Regions from separate parts of the Paraprevotella sp. genome, predicted to be linked through region 1. Evidence: riboswitches for the same ligand, from Rfam matches in the RefSeq annotation. Region 1 holds a riboswitch; each other region holds the start of a gene.

Region 1 (7,723 bases):
CGATATAGGCTCCGCCGTAGGCTTTACGCGTAATCAGCGTGATTTTGGGAACGGTGGCCTCGGCGTAGGCATACACGATTTTGGCTCCGTGGCGGATGATGCCGTCATGTTCTTGTGCCGTGCCAGGCAAGAAGCCCGGCACGTCTTCGAACGTCACCAAGGGGATGTTGAAGCAGTCGCAGAAACGGATGAAGCGGGCGGCTTTGTCCGAAGCGTCGATGTCGAGCACGCCGGCCAGGAATGCCGGTTGGTTGGCGATGATGCCGACGGTTTGTCCTCCGAGGCGGGCGAAACCGATGACGATGTTCTTGGCAAAATGCGGCATCACTTCAAAGAAATATTGGTTGTCCACGACGGGTTCGATAACGTCTTTGATGTCGTATGGTTGGTTAGGATCTTCCGGAATCACCGTCTGCAAACTTTCCACACGGCGGTTCGCGTCGTCGCTGCAAGGCACGATCGGCGCGTCCTCCATGTTGTTGGACGGCAGGAAGCTGAGCAGTTCGCGGAGTTGCATCAGTGTTTCTTCTTCCGTCGGGTAGACAAAGTGGGCCACACCGCTCTTGCTGCTGTGCGTGTAAGCTCCTCCCAACTCTTCCTTGTCCACCACTTCATTGGTCACGGCCTTCACCACATCCGGTCCGGTGATGAACATGTGGCTGTTTTCGTTGACCATGAAAATAAAGTCGGTGAGGGCGGGAGAGTAGCAGGCACCTCCGGCACACGGGCCGAGGATGGCCGTGAGTTGGGGAATCACGCCGGAGGCCATTGTATTCTGGTAGAATATGGAAGCGTATCCCGCCAGGCTGGTGATGCCTTCCTGTATGCGGGCGCCTCCCGAATCGTTCAGTCCGATGATGGGTGCGCCGCTCTTCAAGGCCAAAGTCTGTACTTTTACGATTTTGGCCGCGTTGGTCTCGCTCAACGAACCGCCGTGTACGGTGAAGTCGTAAGCATAGACGAACACTTGCCGTCCGTCTATCTTGCCGTGACCGCACACCACGCCGTCTCCCGGAATCTGTTTCTTCTCCATTCCGAAGCGGGTGCAACGGTGGTTCACGAATTTGTCTATTTCGCAGAACGTATCCTTGTCGAGCAACATGCCGATGCGTTCGCGTGCCGTCATGCGGCCCGAGGCGTGTTGCTTTTCTATCTTGTCCGGTCCGCCACCCTGCGAAGCCCGTTTGTCCAATTCCTCAAACCGGGCATATAGTTCTTCTCTTTTCATGCTTCTTGTATGAGTTCTAATTCTATCAACGTTTGATTGTCTTGTACGGCCTCTCCCTCTGTCACGAGAATGTTTTTCACCCTGCAGTCCGAACTGACCTTATAATTGCTTTGCATCTTCATGGCTTCGAGTACGATGGCGATGTCACCTGCCTTCAACTCGTCTCCCGGCTGTACGGGGATGCTGACCACCTTGCCCGGCATGGGTGCCACGATTTTATCCGGTTGGCGTTCGTCCGCATGCTTTTTCATGCGGAGGTACTTGGCCTGCGTGTCCACCACGTCCACGTGGTAGGAGCGGTAGAACATGTTCACGTCGTAGCTCTTTCCGCCTTCTCCGCGAATAAGTTCCGCATTGTAGGAATTGCCGTCGTGCAGGATGGAGCAACTACCGTTCTCGGCCATGACGATGTCCACTACACACGGTTTGCCGTCGATGGTGAGTTCCACGCGGTTTCCCTCTTTGTTTACCAATGTCACGTCCGCGACACGGTCTCCTATGTGCATTTCCATAAAATATCCCTTTCCTTATTATATACGTAATACTCCCTTTTGCAGGCCGAACTCGCGCCAACGGCTGATGGGGCGGGAGTCTGTCGTGCGCACGGGGCTGTTCTCTTCCAGATTGAACAGGTAGTCCACGTAGGCGGCTATCATGGCCATGTTTTCTATCTCTTCGTTCTCTCCGTTGCTGCGTTGCAGCGAACGGGAATATTTTGACAGGAATGAAGTGTCGTATTCGCCTTTCACAAAAGCCGGGGCGTACATGATGCGGCGCAGGTAACTGATGTTGGTTTTCAGTCCCGTGATTTTGAATTCATACAACACACGCCGCATACGTTCGATGGCAAACTGGCGGCTCGTGGCCCATACGATGAGCTTGCCGATCATCGGGTCGTAGTAGAGGGGGATTTCGTAACCTTCGTACACGTAGCTGTCGATACGCACGCCGATGCCGTTCGGCTCCGTGAGTTGGCGGATGATGCCGGGGCAGGGGATAAACCCGTTTTCCGTGTCTTCGGCACAGATGCGGCACTCGATGGCGTGTCCGCGTTGGGAGAGGTCCTCTTGTTTGAAGCGCAGAGGCTCACCGTCGGCCACGCGGAGCTGTTCTTTGACAAGGTCTACGCCCACCACTTCTTCCGTGATGGGGTGTTCCACTTGCAGGCGGGTGTTCATTTCCAAGAAATAGAAGTGGCGGTATTTGTCCACCAGAAATTCTATGGTACCGGCACCACGGTAGTTCACCGCCCGGGCGGCGGCAACGGCTTTCTCGCCCATCTCCCGGCGGAGTTCCGGCGTGAGGAAAGGCGAAGGGCTTTCTTCCACGATTTTCTGGTTGCGGCGTTGCACGGAGCACTCCCGGTCGAAGAGATGCACCACGTTGCCATGGGCATCCCCAAGTATTTGGAACTCGATATGGTGCGGCTCTTCCACGAATTTCTCCAGATATACCGTGTCATCCCCGAAGGAAGACATGGATTCCGAACGGGCCGAGTCGTAAGCCTCTTTCACTTCGTCTTCGCTATGGATGAGGCGCATGCCTTTTCCGCCGCCACCCATGGAGGCTTTCAGCATGACGGGAAAACCGATTTCCTTGCAGATGCGTACGGCTTCATCGGCGTCTTTCAGCGGTTCGGCAGTGCCTGGCACCACCGGTACCCCTGCCGCCATCATGCGTTGGCGGGCTGCAATCTTGTCTCCCATGGCTTCCATCGTGTCGGCTGTCGGGCCGATGAAGATGATGCCTGCGGCCTCGCAACGGCGTACAAATTCCGCATTTTCGGACAGAAAGCCGTAACCGGGATGGACGGCGTCGGCTTTGCATTTTGCGGCCACTTCGATGATACGGTCGATGTTCAGGTAACTTTCGTGCGACTCGGCCGCGCCGATGCAGTAAGCTTCGTCGGCATACATCACGTGCCTTGACGTACGGTCGGCCTCAGAAAATACGGCCACGGTACGCAGACCCATTTCGCGGCACGAGCGCATGACCCGCACAGCGATTTCGCCACGATTGGCGATCAAAACTTTTTTAATCATCTTTGTTTCATTTATCCTACATGTTCTCCTAACCCACGAGCAAGAACAGTTTTTTAACGAACGGCAGGTCTTCTGACTCGCCCCCTTCCTGAAACCTTCCCGGCCTTGAGAAACAAACGGCCAGTGGTGATGGTGCTTTTTCAGAAAGTTCACGGAGCATCACAGCAGCGGGACTGTCCGGGATTTGCACCCGATTCCCTTTTAATCCGTGCGCAAGGACTTGCACACAGAACCGATTCTTGTGCAAAGGTACGTCTTTTTTCCGTTACAGCCTAATGGTTTCAAAAGAAATTAATTTTCCGTAGGGCGGAAGATGTCGGGTGGGCTTGTAGGGAATGTCTTTTTGTTACTGTATGGGAGGATTTCAGTCCCAAAAGACAGCGTTTTCGTTTTATCTGACAGGCCAAAAACGGCTGAACCGTAGCATATAGAGCCTCTTCTTGCATATTTATACGGTATATGCGTTGTTGTTTTGCATATCTCCCGCATATATGCAATTCAATCCCAAGAGAATGGAAAACCATTCGGCTGAAAGCGGAAAATCATTCTCCGCATGTCGGCTCGTGTTTCTCTTTCAAACGCCGTAAAAATGTCTTTTTTCCGGCAAATTTCCGGCTTGCAAACCGTGTGCCGGCTTTATTGGGTTACTTTTTCCGTTCCAAAATCCGGTGGCATCATGCAAGCCGGATGTGTCTTTAGGCTTACGCACCGAGCCGCTTCATGCGGAAGGAAAGGCATGGACGGGTGACAGAGGATAAATATTCTTGCGTAAGGGTTGTCATTTTGTTATTCCTGAAGGGCTGTATGGTTGCGTTATTCTTGTCGCAGCCTTTGCCTGTGTGCGAATACGCAATTCTTGGGGGTGTGGAAATGACATGGTGTCAGAATGTCAATGGCATGCCGGGTTTTGGATTTAATATTTTTTAAGTATAATATAATGTATTCCGATTGGTATTTTATGATGTTCGTTCGTATATAAATTATATTCACGTAAAGTTGGTAGTATGAATAAGATATTATGTGGCGCGCTGGGAGCCTTCTTCGTTTCTTTTCCCATGCAAGCGAAAATACTCGTGTATCCGAAGATAGAAGACCAGGCCATTGTGGACGACAACCGTTACAAGGTGTACGTCAGGGAGGCCGGGACGGAAAATGCCTGGCGGGAGTTACAGGTTTTTTCAGTGGAGGTGGACATGGACACGCAGAGCCGGGCTGCCATGGCGCAGTTCGACGCAGACGAGCCGGTGGAGGTGAAGGTCGTGGCGCATGGTTTACCGGTGGATGACGTGAAGATACGTCCTCTTTCGCGAGGTATATCATATAATAAGGTGGACGGGCACGCCTTGACGTTCCGCCTGGAGCGTCCGGCCAAGTTGAGTGTGGAGTTCGGGGGCGATCGTATGGGTAATCTCCATTTGTTTGCCAATGCTGTGGAGACGGAGACGTATGACGGAACAGGGGGCGAAGGCGTCGTGGTCTGGGATGGAGGTTCGAAAGACATTTTCCGGAAAGATTGCCGTCTGATTTATTTCGGTCCCGGCGTGCATAAGCCCAAGGACCTGCCCAACGATGAGATAGACGTACCGAGCAACTGCACGGTTTACCTGGCGCCGGGGGCCTTGGTGAAAGCCAAGCTCAGGGTGGACAGGGCAAAGAATGTGCGGATTGTGGGACGAGGGATGCTGTTCCGGCCTTTGCGCGGCGTGGAAATCACCCGTTCGCGCAACGTGCACGTAGAAGGCATTACGGTGGTCAACCCCCAGCATTACACCATAATGGGCGGAGAAAGCCGGAAGGTGACGGTCAGGAATGTGAAGAGCTTTTCATCCCGGGGGTGGAGCGACGGGATTGACTTGATGTGTTGCCATGACTGGTTGGTGGACGATGTGTTTCTTCGTACGAGCGACGACTGCCTGGCATTTTATAATCACCGGTGGTGGTTTTGGGGAGGGACAAGCAACCTGACGGTGCAGAATTCCATTTTGTGGGCCGATGTGGCGCATGCCATTAACGTGGGAGGCCATGGTGACGACCGTTCCCCGAAAGGGGAGACGCTTCGCAGCGTAAGGTTCCGCAACATAGACGTGCTGAACGTGGACGAGGATGACGACAACTATCGTGGAGTGATGTCTGTGTGCGTGGGCGACAAGAACCGGGTGGAGGGCGTGTCGTTCGAGGACATCCGGGTGGAAGACTGCGAAGAGGCGCGGCTGATAGATATCCGGGTTCTTTTCAATGAGAAATATAACCGTGAGCCTGGCGGTCCGATTCGCAACCTTGTCTTTCGTAATATCCGCTACCAAGGCGAAAGGGGAAAAATGTATCCTATGCGGATAAAAGGATATGACGCAGGCAACGACGTGTGCGGCGTGCTGTTGGAGAATGTCACGGTAGACGGAAAGAAATTGACGGGCACGGAAGGGATAGAGATGAACGGGTTTGTTTCCGATGTGGAAGTAAGGTAGGGAGCTTGTCTTTCGTTTTGTTCATGAAAGCGTGGATAGGTTTCTTTTTTGTCACAAGAAGTGTCTTTTTCTACGTAAATAGCGAAATAAATTGCAAGTATTCGCATTTATTTGTACCTTTGCCCACTAATAAGGTTTGAAGAAAACGATTGTCATGGAGCAGTTGAAACACGAATGCGGGATCGCTATGATACGCTTGCTGAAGCCCTTGGAGTATTACCAGGAAAAGTATGGTACTTGGATGTATGGCTTGAACAAGCTTTACCTTTTAATGGAGAAACAGCATAACCGCGGACAAGAAGGAGCCGGGTTGGCTTGCGTGAAGATGGAGGCGAATCCCGGAGAAGAGTATATGTTCCGTGAACGGGCGCTGGGTACGGGTGCCATTACCGAGATTTTTTCCTCCGTGCAGTCCCGGTTCAGGGACTTGGGCGCGGAACAGCTTGCAGACGCCACGTATGCCAAACGGCAGCTTCCCTTTGCCGGTGAAATTTATATGGGCCACCTTCGGTATTCAACGACCGGAAAGAGTGGCCTTTCTTTTGTCCACCCGTTTCTGAGGCGCAACAACTGGCGGGCGAAAAACCTTGCGCTGTGTGGTAATTTCAACCTGACGAATGTGGATGAGGTATTTGCCGACATTACGGCCAAAGGACAGCATCCCCGGATTTATTCCGACACTTATATCATGTTGGAGCAAGTGGGGCACAGGCTCGACCGCGAAAGCGAACGCCTTTATGCCGAAGCCATAGGGCATGGATTGTCCGGCATGGATATCACGCATTATATCGAGGAACGCATCGACGTGAACAACGTGTTGCGCACGGCAGCTCCCTTGTGGGATGGCGGTTATGTGGTGTGCGGGGCGACGGGCAGCGGCGAGATGTTTGTCCTGCGTGACCCGTGGGGTATCCGGCCGGCCTTTTGGTATAAAGACGATGAGGTTTTGGTCGTGGCTTCCGAGCGTCCTGTCATCCAGACGGTTTTCGCGTTGGAGACGGAGCAGATACACGAACTCATGCCGGGGCAGGCGGTCAGCGTGCATAAGGACGGGGAGATGCGTTTGGAACAAATCTTGCAACCCAAGGAGGTGAAAGCCTGCTCGTTCGAACGAATCTATTTCAGTCGTGGAAGCGACCGCGATATTTACCTGGAGCGTAAGGCTTTGGGCATGCAGTTGCGCGATGCCATCCTGAAAGCCATTGGCGGGGATTTGGAACATACGGTGTTCTCTTTTATTCCGAACACGGCGGAAGTCGCCTTTTATGGCATGTTGGACGCTTTCAAGGCGTATCTGAACCAAACCAAGATTGCCCAGATAGAAGCGTTGGGACATAAGCCCACGCATGAGGAGCTCGAACGCATCCTGAGCCAGTATATCCGTAGCGAGAAAGTGGCTATCAAGGACATTAAACTGCGTACGTTCATTACGGAAGGCAACAGCCGGAACGATTTGGCAGCGCATGTGTATGACATCACTTACGGGAGCGTGAATGCCTACGAGGACAATCTGGTGGTCATCGACGACAGTATCGTGCGCGGGACTACGCTGAAAGAGAGCATCATCCGCATCCTTGACCGCCTGCACCCGAAGAAAATCGTGTTGGTGTCTTCTTCGCCGCAGGTGCGCTATCCCGATTATTACGGTATCGACATGTCCAATATGGATGAGTTCATCGCTTTCCGCGCAGCCGTGGAGCTGTTGAAAGAACGGGGCATGGCGCACGTGGTGGGTGAGGTTTATGAACAATGTAAAATGCAGATGGGGTTGCCTAAAGAAGAAATGGTGAACAGCGTGAAAGCCATCTACGCTCCTTTTGCGGACGAGGACATTTCATGCAAGATGGTGGAGATGTTGCGCCCGGCAGGAGTCACCACGCCCATTGAAATCGTATACCAGACGCTGGAGGGCCTTCACGAGGCCTGTCCGGGGCATTCGGGCGACTGGTATTTCAGCGGCGACTATCCGACACCGGGTGGCGTGAAGT
Region 2 (7,723 bases), on a different contig from region 1:
CTTTTGAAAGTCAGTTCTTCGCTCCAAGAGTTGATACGTTGCTTTTGGGTCAGGCTGAAATAGTCCGCGTCCGTGAAATCCTGATCAAGCGTCATGTTGTCGTTCAGGTTTTGGTAGGCCGTGACGGACGACAGGATGAACCGGTCGGCGGTATATTGTGCGTTGAGGCTGCTGTTCAGCAGGCTTCGGCGGTAGAATGAAGGACGGTTGTAGAGGATGCGGCCTATATCCTCGGGATGTGGCTCTTCTCCTTCAGCCGCACCTAAGTAACGGTAGGGATAGCCTTGGTCTTCACGATACGAATAATCTGTAGAGAAGTCCAGTTTCCAAGCCTCTGCCGGAAAGTAAATGACCCGTACGCGTCCGCCTCCGGTTTCGCTTCCTCCCGCCGTTTCATGCCGGGTGACGTTTTCGAAGAATCCTTCCGAATGCTTATAAAATCCACTCAAGGCGTATGCCATCCTGTGGCTTGTCTTTTGGTAATGAGATGCCGACAACCCGTAGCCCTTGTCTTTTACCGAAGTGCCCATGCGGATGTCCGTGCCTTGATAATGGAACGGGTTGCGGGTAAACACGCGGAGCAGGCCGCCCATGGCATTCCGTCCGTACAGTGTGGCCTGCGGGCCGCGCAACACGTCCACGCGTTCCACGTCTAGCAATTCAATGTCGTAGGCACTTTTGTCGGCATATCCCACGTTGTCCACGTACAATCCCACGGCCGGGGTGTTGATGCGCGAACCGATACCGCGTATGTAAGCCGCCGAGGTCAGGCTGCTGCCGTAGTCCGGCATGTAGAAGTTGGGTACGAAAGCCGAAAGTTCTTTCAGCGAAGCAGTATGTTGGTCGTCTAATGCCGTCCGGTCGAAAAGGGAAACGGCGATGGGAGCCTGCCGTAACTTGCCGGTTTCTTTGGGAGAATATACGATGACCACCTCTTCGATGTCTTTTACCCGTGCGCTGTCTTCTGCCGTTTCCTCGACGGGGAGCGCGTATGAAGGTGCGCCCGAGAGGAATAATATTGCTGATATGATACTCAATCTGTCCATCCGTGGTTTTTGTTTCGAGGTGCAAAGTTACGATGAATCGTCGGGTGGGGCAATCCTTATTTATTAGGATTTTCCGCCGGAGGCAAAGGTTTCCGGAAATGGTTGTGAAATAGGTTTTGTATATCCTTTTCTTTATTCGCGGCCTGTGGTTTCCTCTATTTTATTCTGTTTTTCCTTGTTTTTTCACGCCAAAACAGGAGTTAATGGAACTGTAAAACCGTTGCCGAATGTGAAAAATGACGGATTCAGTGCGCGTTTACCTTCAATTTCCCGTTTTTTATGAAGAAGAAAATTTTTCATTCGGCTGAGAAAACATTTTTTTTCTCCGCAGATTTTCCGGTTTTTCTCCGCAGGAAGTGGAGGAGTTTGAAGCCGGACGGGATGAAAATGTGCTGAAAGCCCCGATATTTCTTCTAATTGATGGTTTTCGGATGACAAAAACGAAGTGTCGTTTTGTCGGCAGAACGTGCCGTAGGCTGACACATGGCAGCACGCCCTGCGGACGAAATCTGCCCAGGTCGTACAGATTGCAGGTGTGCGGAAGCGAAAGGGATACGATGTGTTTTGCGTCCGTTGCGTGAGAATCGCTCTGGTTTCGTCACGTCGGGCTCGGGGTGGAAATACGCGAATCTCGGGTAATGTTATACGAATATTAGAGGAAAATCAATATGTGAATAGTACGATATTTTCATGGAAACGGTTGGGATGTAAGCGGTGCTTGGCTTTGGGAAATCTAAGGGTTAAATTATATTATATTACTACTATCTCTTGGAACGAATATAAAAAAAGATTATATTTGAACCAAACTTTTGAAAAACAGTACAAATAAATAATCTAACCTTTAAAATTAGTCTTTATGAAAAAAGCAAAAATCAAAGTTGCCATATTTATGATTATGGCTGCAGTGAGTGGAATTATTATGGTGTTGGGGTGTACTCAAGATGAGATGACTGATTTAAATTCTAATCAATATGATATTTGGAATTTGGAAGAGGAAGCCGATACTGAGTTCATGCCATTGAATTCGGTGCCGGAATGGATTAAAGATAAAGTTACTAAGAAGGAATATGAGGCGTGGGTGCGTTTGAGTTCGCGGTATGAGATTGATTATTCAGTCTTGTCTTTGGATTTGACGGAGAGTCAGAAAAAAGATTTGTATCAATATATTGATACATTGTATGCCTTGTCAAAGGATAGTGCAGATGGGAAATCGGTAGGTTGTTTTACCGTAGTGACGCAGTCGGTTTTTAAACGTATTGAAACGTTGAGCAATCCGGAAGTTGGAGGGGAGACGCATGGTGTAACGGATGAGCAGGTCGTTTATCATGCAATTGGAAAAACTGACGTATATGTGAAAGCGACGATTGATTACACGTTAAATTCAAGTAAGGATGAGATTTTAAAAGCATCTCCCAATGTCTTTACAGAGGGCGCGGCTGCAAAAAGTTTTAATGGTTCTTATAATGCGAATATATTAGGTCGTGGTGTTGAACTGAATTGTTCGGGTTCCTTGACATACGAACTTTCAGATGGAAGTGAAAGATCGGATAGTTTCAATAAAAAGGTTAATTTCTTTATTTTTGGTGTATGAGAAGGTTCTGTTTCTTGTTGGTGCTTTGTGCCTGTAGTATAGCCTGTTCTTCCCAAGGATTAAATGCCTTGATAAATGGGAAAATAACGTCAGAAGAGCAGTCCTTGCCAGATTCTTTGTCTATTTCTATTCCGGGTTGGGTAAAGGAAAAGACAACACCAGATGAATATGCACTTTGGAAACGATTTAGCCGGTATTTTGAAGTGGACTATTCAATTTTGCAAGAACAGTTGTCTGAAAAACAGCATCATGAACTTTATAAAAGTATGAAGGATATTTGTACTCAAATAGAGAACCATACTTATTCTGGAAGCTTGGGAGGGGCGTTTTACTTTGCGTTACCTGCGCCAATAGATTCCACAATCGTGTGGAATACGTGCAGTTACGTGAAAATAGATGAAAATCTGTCTTTCAGGAAAATTGAAGGAATCGTGTTCCATTCAAAGGACTATCCCGAAGCCCAAGTGAAAGTGACAGTGTGGTGCGTGTACGACAAAGCCCAAAACAGCGTGCAGGTCATAAAAGAAGACATGCAGAAAGCAGGGCAGGCCATCGAAGTGAATGGTTCCCATACTGTCGGTTATGACTCGGCAAACGGTCGGCTGTATGGTTCTTGCGCAGGCTCTTTGGTCTATTGGGATGAGCATAAGGCTTATCAGAGCGAGGATTTCCACAAGGGATATAACATCCCATTGGAATAGGGATATTGGATGAGGGCAAAGCATGGCACTATATAGATGGGTTTGATTGTCCTTATTTTGCCCTTGGCCTTGGACTATGCGTTGTTTGTGAGGTTTAGACATGGGCAAAAGGTTACAAATATGCTTTTTTATCTTTCTGCTTTTTATCTTTTGTTTTCCGTAGTCATACTCGTCATGTGTGTAAGTCGGGCAGCTTGGGTGGCGTCTGTAATCAGTTTGATGTCAATGGTTTGGTTACGGATGAAGTGTGCGTGGATAAAAAAGTGTTTTGTATTGTTGGCTGTATTCGTTCTTTGTGTTCCTTTTTTGTATGGCATGTATGTGCTGAAAAAAGATTCGGCAGACGGTCGTTTGTTCATCTGGAAAATCTCTTATCCGGTGGCTAAACAACAGATATTTTCCGGGGTGGGAATAGGCGGTTTCCCGTATGTTTATGGGGAAGCACAAGAAGCGTATTTTCGGGAGGGGAAGGGAACGCAAGATGAGGAAATGTTGGTTGGTGCCCCGGATTATGCTTATAATGAATATTTGCAGATATGGATAGAACTTGGACTGCCGGGAGTTTTGTCTTGTTTGTGCCTTATGGCTTATGTCTATATACGCCTTCTTAGGTGTCGGAATGTTGAGGTTGTCGGGTTATGTGGTGCAATGGTGAGTTTTATGGTGGTTTCCCTTTTTTCTTATCCTCTTCGATGTTTTGCCACATGCTTATTGTCTCTGTTTCTTTTATTGTGGGCTGCGTGGATGCCAATGATGCTATGTGAAAAGAAACGGTATGGAAAGGTAGGAATGGTGTGTGGTTTGTTGGTTTTGATAGGAGTGGGGGCGGTGGTATGTATCCAGTTTAATAAATCTTATCGGACGTGTACGGCGATGAAACATTGGGGGATGGTGCGGCCATATTTTGATAGGGAAAAATATGAGGGCATAGAGAATTGTTACAGGGTTTTGTATCCCGATTTGAAGAAAGATGTTGGTTTCCTTTTTGAGTATGGAATGTGTTTGTCGTATAATGGTCATTACGAAGAAAGCAACATAATATTAAATGAAGGGGCAAAACGAAGTTCTGACCCCATGTTTTTTAATCTCATGGGAAAAAACTTTCAAGCTCTTGGCAGGTTTGAGGAGGCTGAAGAGATGTTTTATAAGGCTTATTATAGAGTCCCCCACCGTATTTACCCTTTATATTTGTTGATGGGGTTGTATGAAAAAGAGGGACGGGATTTGGAAATGTTGGAGAAGGCTCATCAAATAGTAGGGAAGAAAGAAAAAGTACCTTCTTCTTTGACGGGATATCTTAAAAAAGAAGCAGGGCTTAAATTGCAAGAATATGAAAGAAGCAATGGAAAGGGGAAAAATATGGAAATAGATTGGTTTTGATTGGAGAGAACTAAAAGTTTATAAGGAATACTCTTCAGATGCGGTCGGCCTCTATGTACCCGTTCATGACGGCATAGATAGTCAGTCCCGATACGGAGCGGACATTGAGTTTTTCCATGATGTTCTTGCGGTGGGAGATAACGGTGGTAGTGCTGATACACAAGTGGTCGGCAATTTCCTTGTTCGTCAGTCCGCGTACAATGAGTATGAGCACTTCGATTTCGCGATGACTGAGTCCGTTGGGGTCGGTAGAGGCAGTGGTTCCCGATATGGGCTTTCCCATACCTTGGGGCAGATGTCGTCCGTGAGCATGCGCATACTGTTGCAGTTGCAGCAATGCACGCACCATATTGTCTTCGTTTTGGTAGATATTCAACGTATGGAAGTGGGAGGTTTGAGGGGTGCCGGTTGTCCCATTGGTAAGCACAATGGTTTTTTCTTTCCGTTCCACAAAGAAGGCGCTGTGCTCCACAAGGGTCTGGGCTGAAATAAAGTAGTGGAAATACATGTCCGGTGTGTCGCGCATCAGTTGTTCAAAACTGTTGAACGTGCGGACGACAGCTTGTGGCATCATCCGTTCAATGAGGCCGCGTAGTCCCATACAGGTCAATGTGTTGGCTTCTATAATGGCAATTTCGGGGGATAGTTTCATGTTCACGCTCATATTTCCATGCAAAGTTACTCAAATCTCGTCGTATCTTAAAAAGAAATAAGGATGCCTTATTCCAGACATCCTTACCTTATCAAAAATTTAATTGGTTTCAAACTAAGGTGCATTGCACTTAACAAGCTGCACCTGCATTCAGGTTTTTATTACCGAACAACATTGAAGTACTTGAACCCAAGAACTTACCGTTGCTCTTCTTTGAACCTGTTGCAACTGCCATAGCTACTACGACCGCTGCGATAATCATTAATCCTGTCATAATCTTCTTACCTTTCTTTTTTAATCTAACAATCTTTTACCTAAACATTGCTCCTTCACGGAGCTAAATACCTAAAAACTAAATATCTTTTGTTCCTTATGACACTACAAAGGTACGGCGATTCTTCCTGCAAAACAAGTAAAAGGGCATTTGTTATCATTTAAATGCCCTTTTCTTGATATAAATCAATGAAAAGGTCTTGGGATACTGATTTTTTTAATAACTTTGCAACGTTTTGTTCTGCCCGGCCTATGGGAAAGCCCTTTCAGGTCGGCAGATGAAAAGGGAATCGGGTGGAAATCCCGGACAGTCCCGCTGCTGTGAACTCATTGTGCGGTTTGTTTCAAACCTCAAGCCACTTCCTTATTTATAATAATAAGGTGGGAAGGCCAACAAGCCGGAGTAAGTCAGAAGACCTGCAAAACGTAGTCATGCCGGAATCTCCGTGGGATGGGAGGAAGGTGTCTTGAGTGAAGAATGAAGATATAAATGGGCGTATACAAGGAATCTCATAAAATGAGAGGATGGTTGCTTGTGTCATTTTGTATGGAGACTGTGTTCGTGCTCGCACAAAATGGTGCAGATAGCGTGGATGTGGGGCTGAAACAGATGAAAGGTCTGACGGTGACCGAGAAGGCTTTGCCTGCCACCGTACGTTCGGGTGCTCCTGTGCAGACGCTTGATAAGGCGGAGTTGGAACGTATGGGCGTGTTGGACGTGTCGGATGCCGTACGGCATTTTTCGGGGGTGACCTTGAAGGATTATGGCGGTGTGGGAGGGTTGAAAACTGTTTCCGTACGCAGTCTGGGCGCACAGCATACAGCCGTGCTCTACGATGGTGTGGCCATAGGGGATTGCCAGTCGGGACAGGTGGACATCTCCCGTTTCTCGTTGGATAATGTTTCTTCATTGACGTTGACTATCGGGCAAAGCGACAATATTTATCAGACGGCACGCATGTTGGCTGCTGCAAGCGCGTTGAGCATCGAAACGAGCCGGCCTGATTTTGAAGGCCGGGATTTCACTCTTTCGGTAAAGGTGAAGGCGGGGGCTTACGGTTTGGCCAACCCCTCATTGTTCTATGCCCATCGGTTCACACCGCGTTTGTCTTGTTCTCTTTACGGTGAATATTTACGTGCCGACGGGAATTATCATTTTACGATGATGAACTTGGATAAACAGATAAAAGGACGGCGTAACAATAGCGACATAGGGGCATACCGTGCGGAGGTGAATCTTTTTGCCCATTTGACAGAACGTCAGGATTTGGATGTGAAGGGGTATCTGTTCGATTCCCGTCGAGGATTGCCCGGTAGTGTCGTATATGACAATCCCTATGCGGCGGAACGGCTTTATGACCGTAATTATTTCGGTCAGTTGAGGTATGAGAACCGTTTTTCGGAGAAGTGGAAACTGAAGGCTTCCGGGAAGTTCAATTATAGTTGGAACAAAGACACGGACAAGAAGGCTGCCGGGCCGACGGAAGACCGTTTCCGCCAGACGGAGACCTACCTGACCGCGACGTTATGGGCGAAGCCCGTGAAAAACCTTTCTTTTTCGTTGGCGCAGGATTTTGTGTATAACGATTTGGCCACGACGTTGGACCAATGCCAATACCCGGAACGTTATACCAGTCTGACGGCCTTTTCAGCACAATACCGTCAACCGCAGTTTCAGGTGACGGCTTCCTTGCTGAATACTTTCATTACCGAACGAGTTTCTTTAGGGATGGCTGCCGACGACCGTAAGCGGCTTTCTCCGGCGGTAAGCCTGGCGTGGCGCCCTGTGAAAAAGGCGAGTTGGCGTTTGCGCGCGTCTTATAAAGACATATTCCGTGTCCCGACTTTCAATGACCTCTATTATCTGCTCATTGGGAACAGCCGCTTGCGTCCGGAAACAACGTGCCAATGGAATATAGGGACCACCTGGGCCGGACGTATGGGAAAAGTGGCGGATTACGTGAGCTTTTCGTTGGATGCTTATTATAATAAGGTGAAAGACAAGATTGTGGCAGTTCCGACGATGTTCGTATGGAAAATGTCCAACGTAGGCAAAGTGGAGACTTACGGCGTGGATGCC
Region 3 (7,723 bases), on a different contig from region 1:
GCCTTGAATGCCCTGTCCACGAATGCGGTATTCAACATCTTCTTCTGCCTGATGTTGTTGGTGTTTGCCTCCAGTTTCTTCGGTGCTTTTGAAATTACGTTGCCTTCTTCATGGAGTAATGCGGTAGACAGTAAGGCCGAATCTACAACAGGCTTGTTGAGCATTTTCCTGATGGCTTTTACCCTTGCTTTGGTTTCTTTTTCCTGTACGGGGCCGATTATCGGTTTCCTGTTGGTAGAAGTGTCCACGTCGGGCAGTATTCTTGCCCCGACCGTCGGCATGTTGGGTTTTGCCATTGCCTTGGCTTTGCCTTTCACCTTGTTTGCCATGTTCCCGGCCTGGCTGAAGACGATGCCGAAATCCGGTAATTGGATGAATTGTGTGAAGGTGACGCTCGGTTTCTTGGAATTGGCTTTTGCCTTGAAGTTCCTGTCGGTGGCCGATTTGGCCTACGGATGGCATATCCTCGACCGCGAGGCTTTCCTGAGTCTGTGGATAGTGATTTTTGCTTTGTTGGGTGCTTATCTTATAGGTTGGTTGCGTTTCCCGCATGATGAAGACGAATATGACGAGTCCGGTAATGTAGTGGTCAATCACCGTACTTCGGTCACCCGTTTCTTCATGGCTTTGCTTTCCTTCGCTTTTGCCATCTACATGGTGCCCGGTTTGTGGGGAGCACCGCTGAAGGCTATCAGTGCCTTTTCGCCTCCGATGAACACGCAAGACTTCAACCTTTATGAGAACGAGGTGAAAGCCCAGTTCATGGATTATGATGCCGGGATGGAATATGCGCGCCAGCAAGGTAAGCCCGTGATGATAGACTTTACCGGATATGGTTGCGTGAATTGCCGCAAGATGGAGTTGGCTGTGTGGGCCGACCAGAAGGTGGCGGATATCATGCAGAATGATTACGTGCTGATCACGCTGTATGTGGATGAAAAGACTAAGTTGCCGGAACCTATCAAGGTGACTGAGAACGGGCAGGAACGTACTTTGCGTACGGTAGGTGACAAATGGAGCTACCTGCAGCGCAGTAAGTTCGGGGCCAATGCCCAACCGTTCTATGTGTTGCTCGACAATGAAGGCAAACCGTTGAACAAGTCATATTCGTACGACGAGGATGTCAACAAATATATAGATTTCTTGCAGACTGGTTTGAGGAATTATAAGAACAAGTAATTCTTGTATTGGGAATATCAGGGGATGTATCAGATGAAAATGGTACATCCCTATTTTTTTATGGTTGGTTTTTAACGTTATTTTTCATCGGAATGAGCAAGGATTTGGTCGGTTCGCAGTTTGATAAATAGAATGTCGGATTTTTAAATTGGATGAAAAATGAAGAAAGTACATGTCTTATGGTTGTTGGCCTTCCTGTTATTGGCTCCGGTTTTGTTTCAGTCTTGTTCGGATGACGATGGTGAGGTTTATGTATGGTATCCTTATTTCAGTCCGAATGCTTTGGTGACGGTCAAGGGCGGTACGGATTCCTGTTTCTTGCAGTTGGATGATGAGACAACGCTTTGGCCGGTCAACCTGTCTTCTTCCCCTTTCGGAGAAAAGGAGGTGCGGGCTTTGGTGCATTTTACGGACGTAGACGAAGACAGGCATTCCCGTGCGCGTGCAGTCTATGTAAACTGGATGGACAGCATCCTGACGAAAAAAACGGTTCCGGATTCTGCTTTGGTGAACGATTCGCTATACGGGAATGACCCTGTGGAGATAGTAGACGATTGGGTGACTGTGGCGGAAGACGGTTATCTGACTCTGCGTTTCTCTACTTTGTGGGGCAGCAGGGGGATTCCCCATAAGGTGAATTTATTGACCGGGGGCAATCCGGAGAATCCCTATGAGGTGGAGTTTCGTCACGATGCTTGCGGGGATGCGGGGAGTTGGCGGAGCGATGCGCTTGTGGCCTTTGATTTAGGGAAGCTTCCCGATACGGGAGGGCGCACGGTCAAGCTGACGTTGGTTTGGCGGTCGTTCCGGGGAAGGAGGACGGCAGAGTTTGATTATTGTACCCGTAAAAAGACAGGAAACGTGGCAAAACAAATAGAACAAATGCAAAGAGGAGGTGCGTTACGATAGTATTAGGGGACAGATAACCGTTCGTTCAGCATGACGCGTATCGGAGACGAAGGCGAACAGGATTTGGTTCGAGGTATACAGCGGGGCGACCGTGTAGCGATGAAATTATTATATTGTCGCTATGCAGGTTGCCTCACAGCCGTGTGTTCCCGTTATGTGGCTTGTATGGACGATGTGAGAGATGTCCTTCAGGATTGTTTCGTGAAGATATTCACTTCCATTCACGGTTTCGAGTGGAGGGGTGAAGGTTCTCTCCGGGGATGGATGGTACGTATTGTGGTGAACGAGTCATTGAAATTCTTGAAGCGCGACCGGCAGTTGGAATCCCTTGGCGACGGATGGGACGTACCGGACACGGTCGAGGATGAGCCGGATGCGGGGGACATTCCGTCTGAAGTTCTTCAGGAAATGATTTGCCGTTTACCGGCAGGGTATAGGGCTGTTTTCAATTTGTATGTGTTCGAAAGGAAGAGCCATAAGGAGATTGCCGCGATGCTGAATATAAAAGAGAGTACATCGGCTTCGCAACTGCATCGGGCAAAGGCGGTGTTGGCAAAGGAAGTTCAAAGATATAAAGCTCAGGTCAATGGAAGATAAATGGTTGAATGAATGGCAAAAGAAACTGGACGGTTACGAGGTCATCCCTCCCGACGGGCTGTGGGACGGGATAAACAAGGCTTTGGAAGAGCAACGCCTGTCCGTCTCCTCTTCTCGTGGGAGGAGTACCGTATGGCTGCGCTTGGCCGGGATTGCGGCAGCGTTGGCGATAGTTGTGCCTTTGGGAAGGAATGTGTGTCAGCCGGTTTTTATGTCTTTTGCAGACAATCGCATTCCGACCGAAGGCGTTCTTCTTGGGCCGACGGATGCCTTTTGGGCAAAAGTGCAGCGCGTGGAAAAGGAGCCATGCCGTCGTAAACCGTCCGGGAAAGATATAGTGGCTTGCGACCGGCCTGCCGTATCGGAAGAAGGTGGGAAGGCTTTAGCTGAAGAGAGAAAAGAACTTTTGGCTGAAAGAGAAAAAACGATTCCTGAAGATAGCCATGGAAATTCGGGAAAGCCTTATCCTGATGGAATAGGCCGTTATCCTGAGTTGGTTCCAAACGTCGGAAAGGTCAAGAAAGAAAGGTCGCATTGGTTGGCTGTGAGTCTTTTTGCATCCAATACTCCAGGAAAATCGGTAATGAATTATGGGAACGGAGGAGTTGTCCTGATGGGAACTATCCCCTCTTGGGGACACCCCGAGGCGATGGAATGTGGAAAATTTCCGGTGACGGCCATAAGGTCTGCCCATCGGTATGTGGATGGCGTTGTCCCGATGAAACACAAGCAGCCCGTCAGGTTCGGCGTGTCTGCCTGTTATGCCGTAAACGAAAGGTTCGGTATAGAAAGCGGCCTTTCTTATACTTATCTTTCGTCAAGTCTTTCTTCTTCTGGAGAAGATTATAGTTATGAGGTCCGGCAATCCCTGCAATACGTAGGGATTCCCTTGAACTTTAAGGCCAGTTTGTGGAAGAAACGGTGGATGGATTTGTATCTGTCGGCCGGAGGAATGGCCGAGAAGTGCGTGGATGGAGATACGGAAACGGATTATACGTGGAAAGGTCGGATAAAGTCATCTACACATAAGGATGTACGGGAAAAACCTTGGCAATATTCTGTAAATGCAGCCGCCGGGATGCAGCTTAACTTGTCGTCAGTGGTAGGTTTGTATGTGGAGCCGGGAGTGAGCTACTATTTTGATAATGGAAGTTCTGTTTCCAATATCTATAAGGAGAAACCATTGAATTTTAATTTGGAATTCGGGCTTAGGTTTTCTTTCGGTTTGTGACATAAGTCTTGTCCTTTCCGAAGGCCTGATTTGATCCTGTTGCATACATGTTTTTTATTTTGGGAAACTTTTGGCCTTTTCGTTTTGGTAAATTGTATTTATAATCTAATGATTATAAGTATTTTAATTGTTTTGTGGGTTGTAAAATCTGGAAACTTTAAAATAAAAACAGCGAGAACACTTGCACGAAAAAAGGAAAAGGTGTACCTTTGCCGTTGTTCAGGTGCCCTGTTTGCCAGTCGGCCGACAGGGTGAAAAGGGAACGGGGTGAGAGTCCCCGACAGACCCGCTGCTGTGAACTCTTTTATACGTTTCATGACATGCTGCATCCACTGTTTCGTCGGGCGAAACGGGAAGGACATGAAACGCGAGTAAGTCAGAAGACCTGCCTGTGACATAGCCGTACGGACTCCGGGGACAAGGGGATGACGGTGGGAACGTAATAAGAAAGATACAAAATTTTAGATGCCGGAGAAACAGGGCTTCTTTTAGAAAAAGGAGGCCGGGACTTTTTCGGCCCGGAAAATAAATGCAATATGATACAGACAGTTGTTAAAAGGGACGGGCGCATCGTGGGTTTCAATGCTCGGAAAATCGGGGATGCCATACGCAAGGCCATGGTACACACCGAGGCCGGTGAGAATGAAGAGCTGATTCATTTGATATGCGAACACGTGACGAACCGTGGTAAGGCACAAATGACGGTGGAGGAGATTCAGGATGCCGTGGAAATGGAATTGATGAAAAGCCGCCGTAAGGATGTGGCGCAGAAATATATCGCTTACCGTAACCAACGCAGCATTGCCCGCAAGGCCAAGACACGTGACATATTTCTGGAAATCATCAATATCAAGTCTAACGACGTGACTCGCGAGAATGCCAACATGAATGCCGATACGCCGGCCGGCATGATGATGAAGTTTGCCAGCGAGACCACCAAGCCTTTCGTAGACGACTACCTACTGAGTGAAGAGGTGAAAGAGGCGGTCAAGCACAACTATCTGCATATCCATGACAAGGATTATTATCCCACCAAAAGCTTGACGTGCGTGCAGCATCCGCTCGACTACATCTTGAAGCATGGTTTCTCTGCCGGACACGGGGAGTCCCGTCCGGCCAAACGTATCGAGACGGCCAGTATTTTGGCCTGTATTTCCATGGAAACGGCACAGAATGAGATGCACGGCGGCCAGGCTATTCCTGCGCTTGATTTTTATCTGGCTCCTTTCGTGCGTGCCAGTTTCATCGAAGAAGTGAAGGTCTTGGAGGAGTTGAACGCCGAGGACTACTCCCGTTTATACCATAAGGAAGTGGACGACTTTGTCACTCGTCCTCTGGATGGCCTGACCGGTGACGCACGTATCCTCCAGCATGCGATGAACAAGACTGTGGCCCGGGTGCATCAGGCTATGGAAGCCTTTATCCACAATATGAATACCATCCATTCCCGTGGGGGGAATCAGGTGGTGTTCAGTTCCGTGAACTACGGTACGGATACCTCGGCCGAGGGGCGTTGCATCATCCGCGAAATCCTGCGTAGTACTTACGAAGGGGTGGGCAACGGCGAAACTGCCATCTTTCCGATTCAAATCTGGAAAAAGAAGCGGGGCGTGAGTTATTTGCCTACCGACCGCAATTACGACCTTTACCAATATGCCTGCAAGGTGACAGCCCGTCGTTTTTTCCCGAACTTTATTAATTTGGATGCCACGTTCAACCGGCATGAACTGTGGCGTGCCGACGACCCGAAACGTTACCTGTATGAAACGGCTACGATGGGTTGCCGTACCCGCGTCTTTGAAAACCGTTTCGGGCCGAAGACTTCTATCGGACGGGGAAATATTTCTTTTTCAACCATCAACATCGTGCGTCTGGCCATCGAGTGCATGGAGATTGTAGATGAAGAAGAACGTATCGCTCGTTTCTTTGCCAAGCTCGACCACATGTTGGAAATCACGGCCCGTCAGTTGCATGAGCGTATGGAGTTCCAGAAGACAGCCTTTGCCAAGCAATTCCCGTTGGTGATGAGTGCGCTTTGGTTGGGATGCGAGAAGCTGAAGCCCAACGATACGATAGCTCCGGTGATTAACCAGGGGACGTTAGGCATCGGTTTCATCGGTTTGGCCGAATGCTTGGTCGCTTTGACCGGCAAGCATCATGGAGAGTCGGAAGAAGCACAGCAGCTCGGCCTGAAGATCGTGACCTATATGCGCGACCGTGCTAACGAGTTCTCGGAACTCTACCAACATAATTACAGCGTGTTGGCCACTCCGGCTGAAGGATTGGCCGGAAGGTTCACCCGGGGCGACCGCAAGCAGTTCGGCGTTTTACCGGGTATTACCGACCGTGAGTATTATACCAATTCCAACCATGTGCCGGTGTATTACAAGTGCAGTGCCCGTCATAAGGCCGAAGTTGAGGCACCGTATCACGACCTGACGCGGGGCGGTCATATTTTCTACGTGGAAATCGACGGGGATGCCACCCATAATCCGGAAGCCATCATGCGCGTGGTGGACATGATGGACAAGTATAATATCGGCTACGGGTCGGTAAACCACAATCGTAACCGTTGCATGACTTGCGGGTACGAGAATGCCGAACCGGAGATGAAAGTGTGTCCCAAATGCGGCAGTGGGCATATAGACCGCCTGCAACGCATTACCGGTTACTTGGTCGGGACGACAGACCGTTGGAACAAGGCCAAGTTGGCCGAACTGAATGACCGTGTGGTGCATGAAAACCGATAAACGACGATGATTTCAGTCATAAAGATTGTTGAGGACACAACGGTGGACGGACCGGGATTCCGTACGACGGTGTATGCCGCCGGGTGTCCCAATGCCTGTCCCGGCTGCCATAATCCACAGTCGTGGGACATCGGGGCCGGAATCCTGATGACGACGGAGGAAATCATGCAGGTCATCCGGGCCGATGAGTTTGCGGACGTGACGTTCAGCGGTGGCGACCCGATGTTCCAACCGGAAGGATTTGCCGAACTGGCAGAAGCCGTGAAACGGGAGACCGGAAAAAACATCTGGTGTTATACCGGTTATAAGTTCGAACGGTTGCTGCACGACCGGCGGCAGGCTGAATTGCTGCAATACATTGATGTGTTGGTGGACGGGCCATACGTGGAATCCTTACGCGACCGTGACGCGTTGTTTCGCGGTAGCCGCAACCAACGGCTGATTGACGTGCAAGCTTCTTTGCGCGAGGGCGAAGTCGTTTTGTACGCGCAATGAGATAATAGGGCTGCATTCTAATACGCATCCCGCCACGTTCTTATCGGGGGCGTGGCGGGATGTGGTCGTTTATAGATGGGTATGGGAACAGAGTTGTTTTACTTTACCAATACTTTGTTTCCTTTGATGACGTACATGCCTTTTTTCAACCCGTTCAGGGCTTGTGATGCTTGTACGTTTTGTCGCACGAGCTGCCCGTTGATGGTGTACACGTCCACAAGGGAATCTTCCGTTGCTACTACTTCCTTGATGCCGCTGCCCGAGGTCGTGTTCACGTAGAGTGCTACGGGCTGTTGCCCGTTGGTGTAGCAGGCGAAACGGGGCGATGAAGCGTTGTATTGGATGGTGCGGCTCTTGTAGGCGTTGTTCTGTATGAAAGCCTGTTCGCCGCTTACGGTGATGGTCCACTGTGCGTTTTTGCTGCCGGCCTCGCCTGAGTTGTGCAGCTTGTTTTTGTCTGAAGTCAGCGACAGGTAAGCTTTTGCGGTGGCATCATACAGGGTGTAGGCACCTTCCTGGCCGCCGAGGATGACTTGGAACGGCTGTCCGTTGCCGTTTACTT

Evidence for each region. A riboswitch is a leader RNA that binds a small molecule or an ion and turns the genes downstream of it on or off. The one in region 1 is predicted to bind cobalamin.
Region 2: it holds a riboswitch for cobalamin, as region 1 does, so the genes downstream of both, AC5RDV_RS01010 (TonB-dependent receptor plug domain-containing protein) here and accC (acetyl-CoA carboxylase biotin carboxylase subunit) in region 1, are expected to answer to the same signal.
Region 3: it holds a riboswitch for cobalamin, as region 1 does, so the genes downstream of both, AC5RDV_RS02930 (anaerobic ribonucleoside triphosphate reductase) here and accC (acetyl-CoA carboxylase biotin carboxylase subunit) in region 1, are expected to answer to the same signal.

What each region holds. Positions count from the first base shown of each region.
Region 1 is NZ_CFQRNQ010000006.1:118,348-126,070, reverse strand. Features, by position in the region: gene AC5RDV_RS05050 (acyl-CoA carboxylase subunit beta) at 1-1,228, opposite strand, end outside; gene AC5RDV_RS05045 (acyl-CoA carboxylase biotin carboxyl carrier protein subunit) at 1,225-1,740, opposite strand; gene accC (acetyl-CoA carboxylase biotin carboxylase subunit) at 1,759-3,270, opposite strand; cobalamin riboswitch at 3,316-3,522, opposite strand; gene AC5RDV_RS05035 (glycosyl hydrolase family 28 protein) at 4,275-5,735, shown strand; gene AC5RDV_RS05030 (amidophosphoribosyltransferase) at 5,890-7,723, shown strand, end outside.
Region 2 is NZ_CFQRNQ010000001.1:272,448-280,170, forward strand. Features, by position in the region: gene AC5RDV_RS00980 (TonB-dependent receptor) at 1-1,046, opposite strand, end outside; gene AC5RDV_RS00985 (hypothetical protein) at 1,903-2,637, shown strand; gene AC5RDV_RS00990 (hypothetical protein) at 2,634-3,338, shown strand; gene AC5RDV_RS00995 (O-antigen ligase family protein) at 3,375-4,718, shown strand; gene AC5RDV_RS01000 (response regulator transcription factor) at 4,753-5,370, opposite strand; gene AC5RDV_RS01005 (hypothetical protein) at 5,501-5,644, opposite strand; cobalamin riboswitch at 5,863-6,082, shown strand; gene AC5RDV_RS01010 (TonB-dependent receptor plug domain-containing protein) at 6,134-7,723, shown strand, end outside.
Region 3 is NZ_CFQRNQ010000003.1:186,043-193,765, reverse strand. Features, by position in the region: gene AC5RDV_RS02950 (protein-disulfide reductase DsbD family protein) at 1-1,179, shown strand, start outside; gene AC5RDV_RS02945 (NigD1/NigD2 family lipoprotein) at 1,339-2,088, shown strand; gene AC5RDV_RS02940 (RNA polymerase sigma factor) at 2,119-2,685, shown strand; gene AC5RDV_RS02935 (putative outer membrane beta-barrel protein) at 2,675-3,916, shown strand; cobalamin riboswitch at 4,121-4,323, shown strand; gene AC5RDV_RS02930 (anaerobic ribonucleoside triphosphate reductase) at 4,453-6,666, shown strand; gene nrdG (anaerobic ribonucleoside-triphosphate reductase activating protein) at 6,673-7,161, shown strand; gene AC5RDV_RS02920 (endonuclease) at 7,260-7,723, opposite strand, start outside.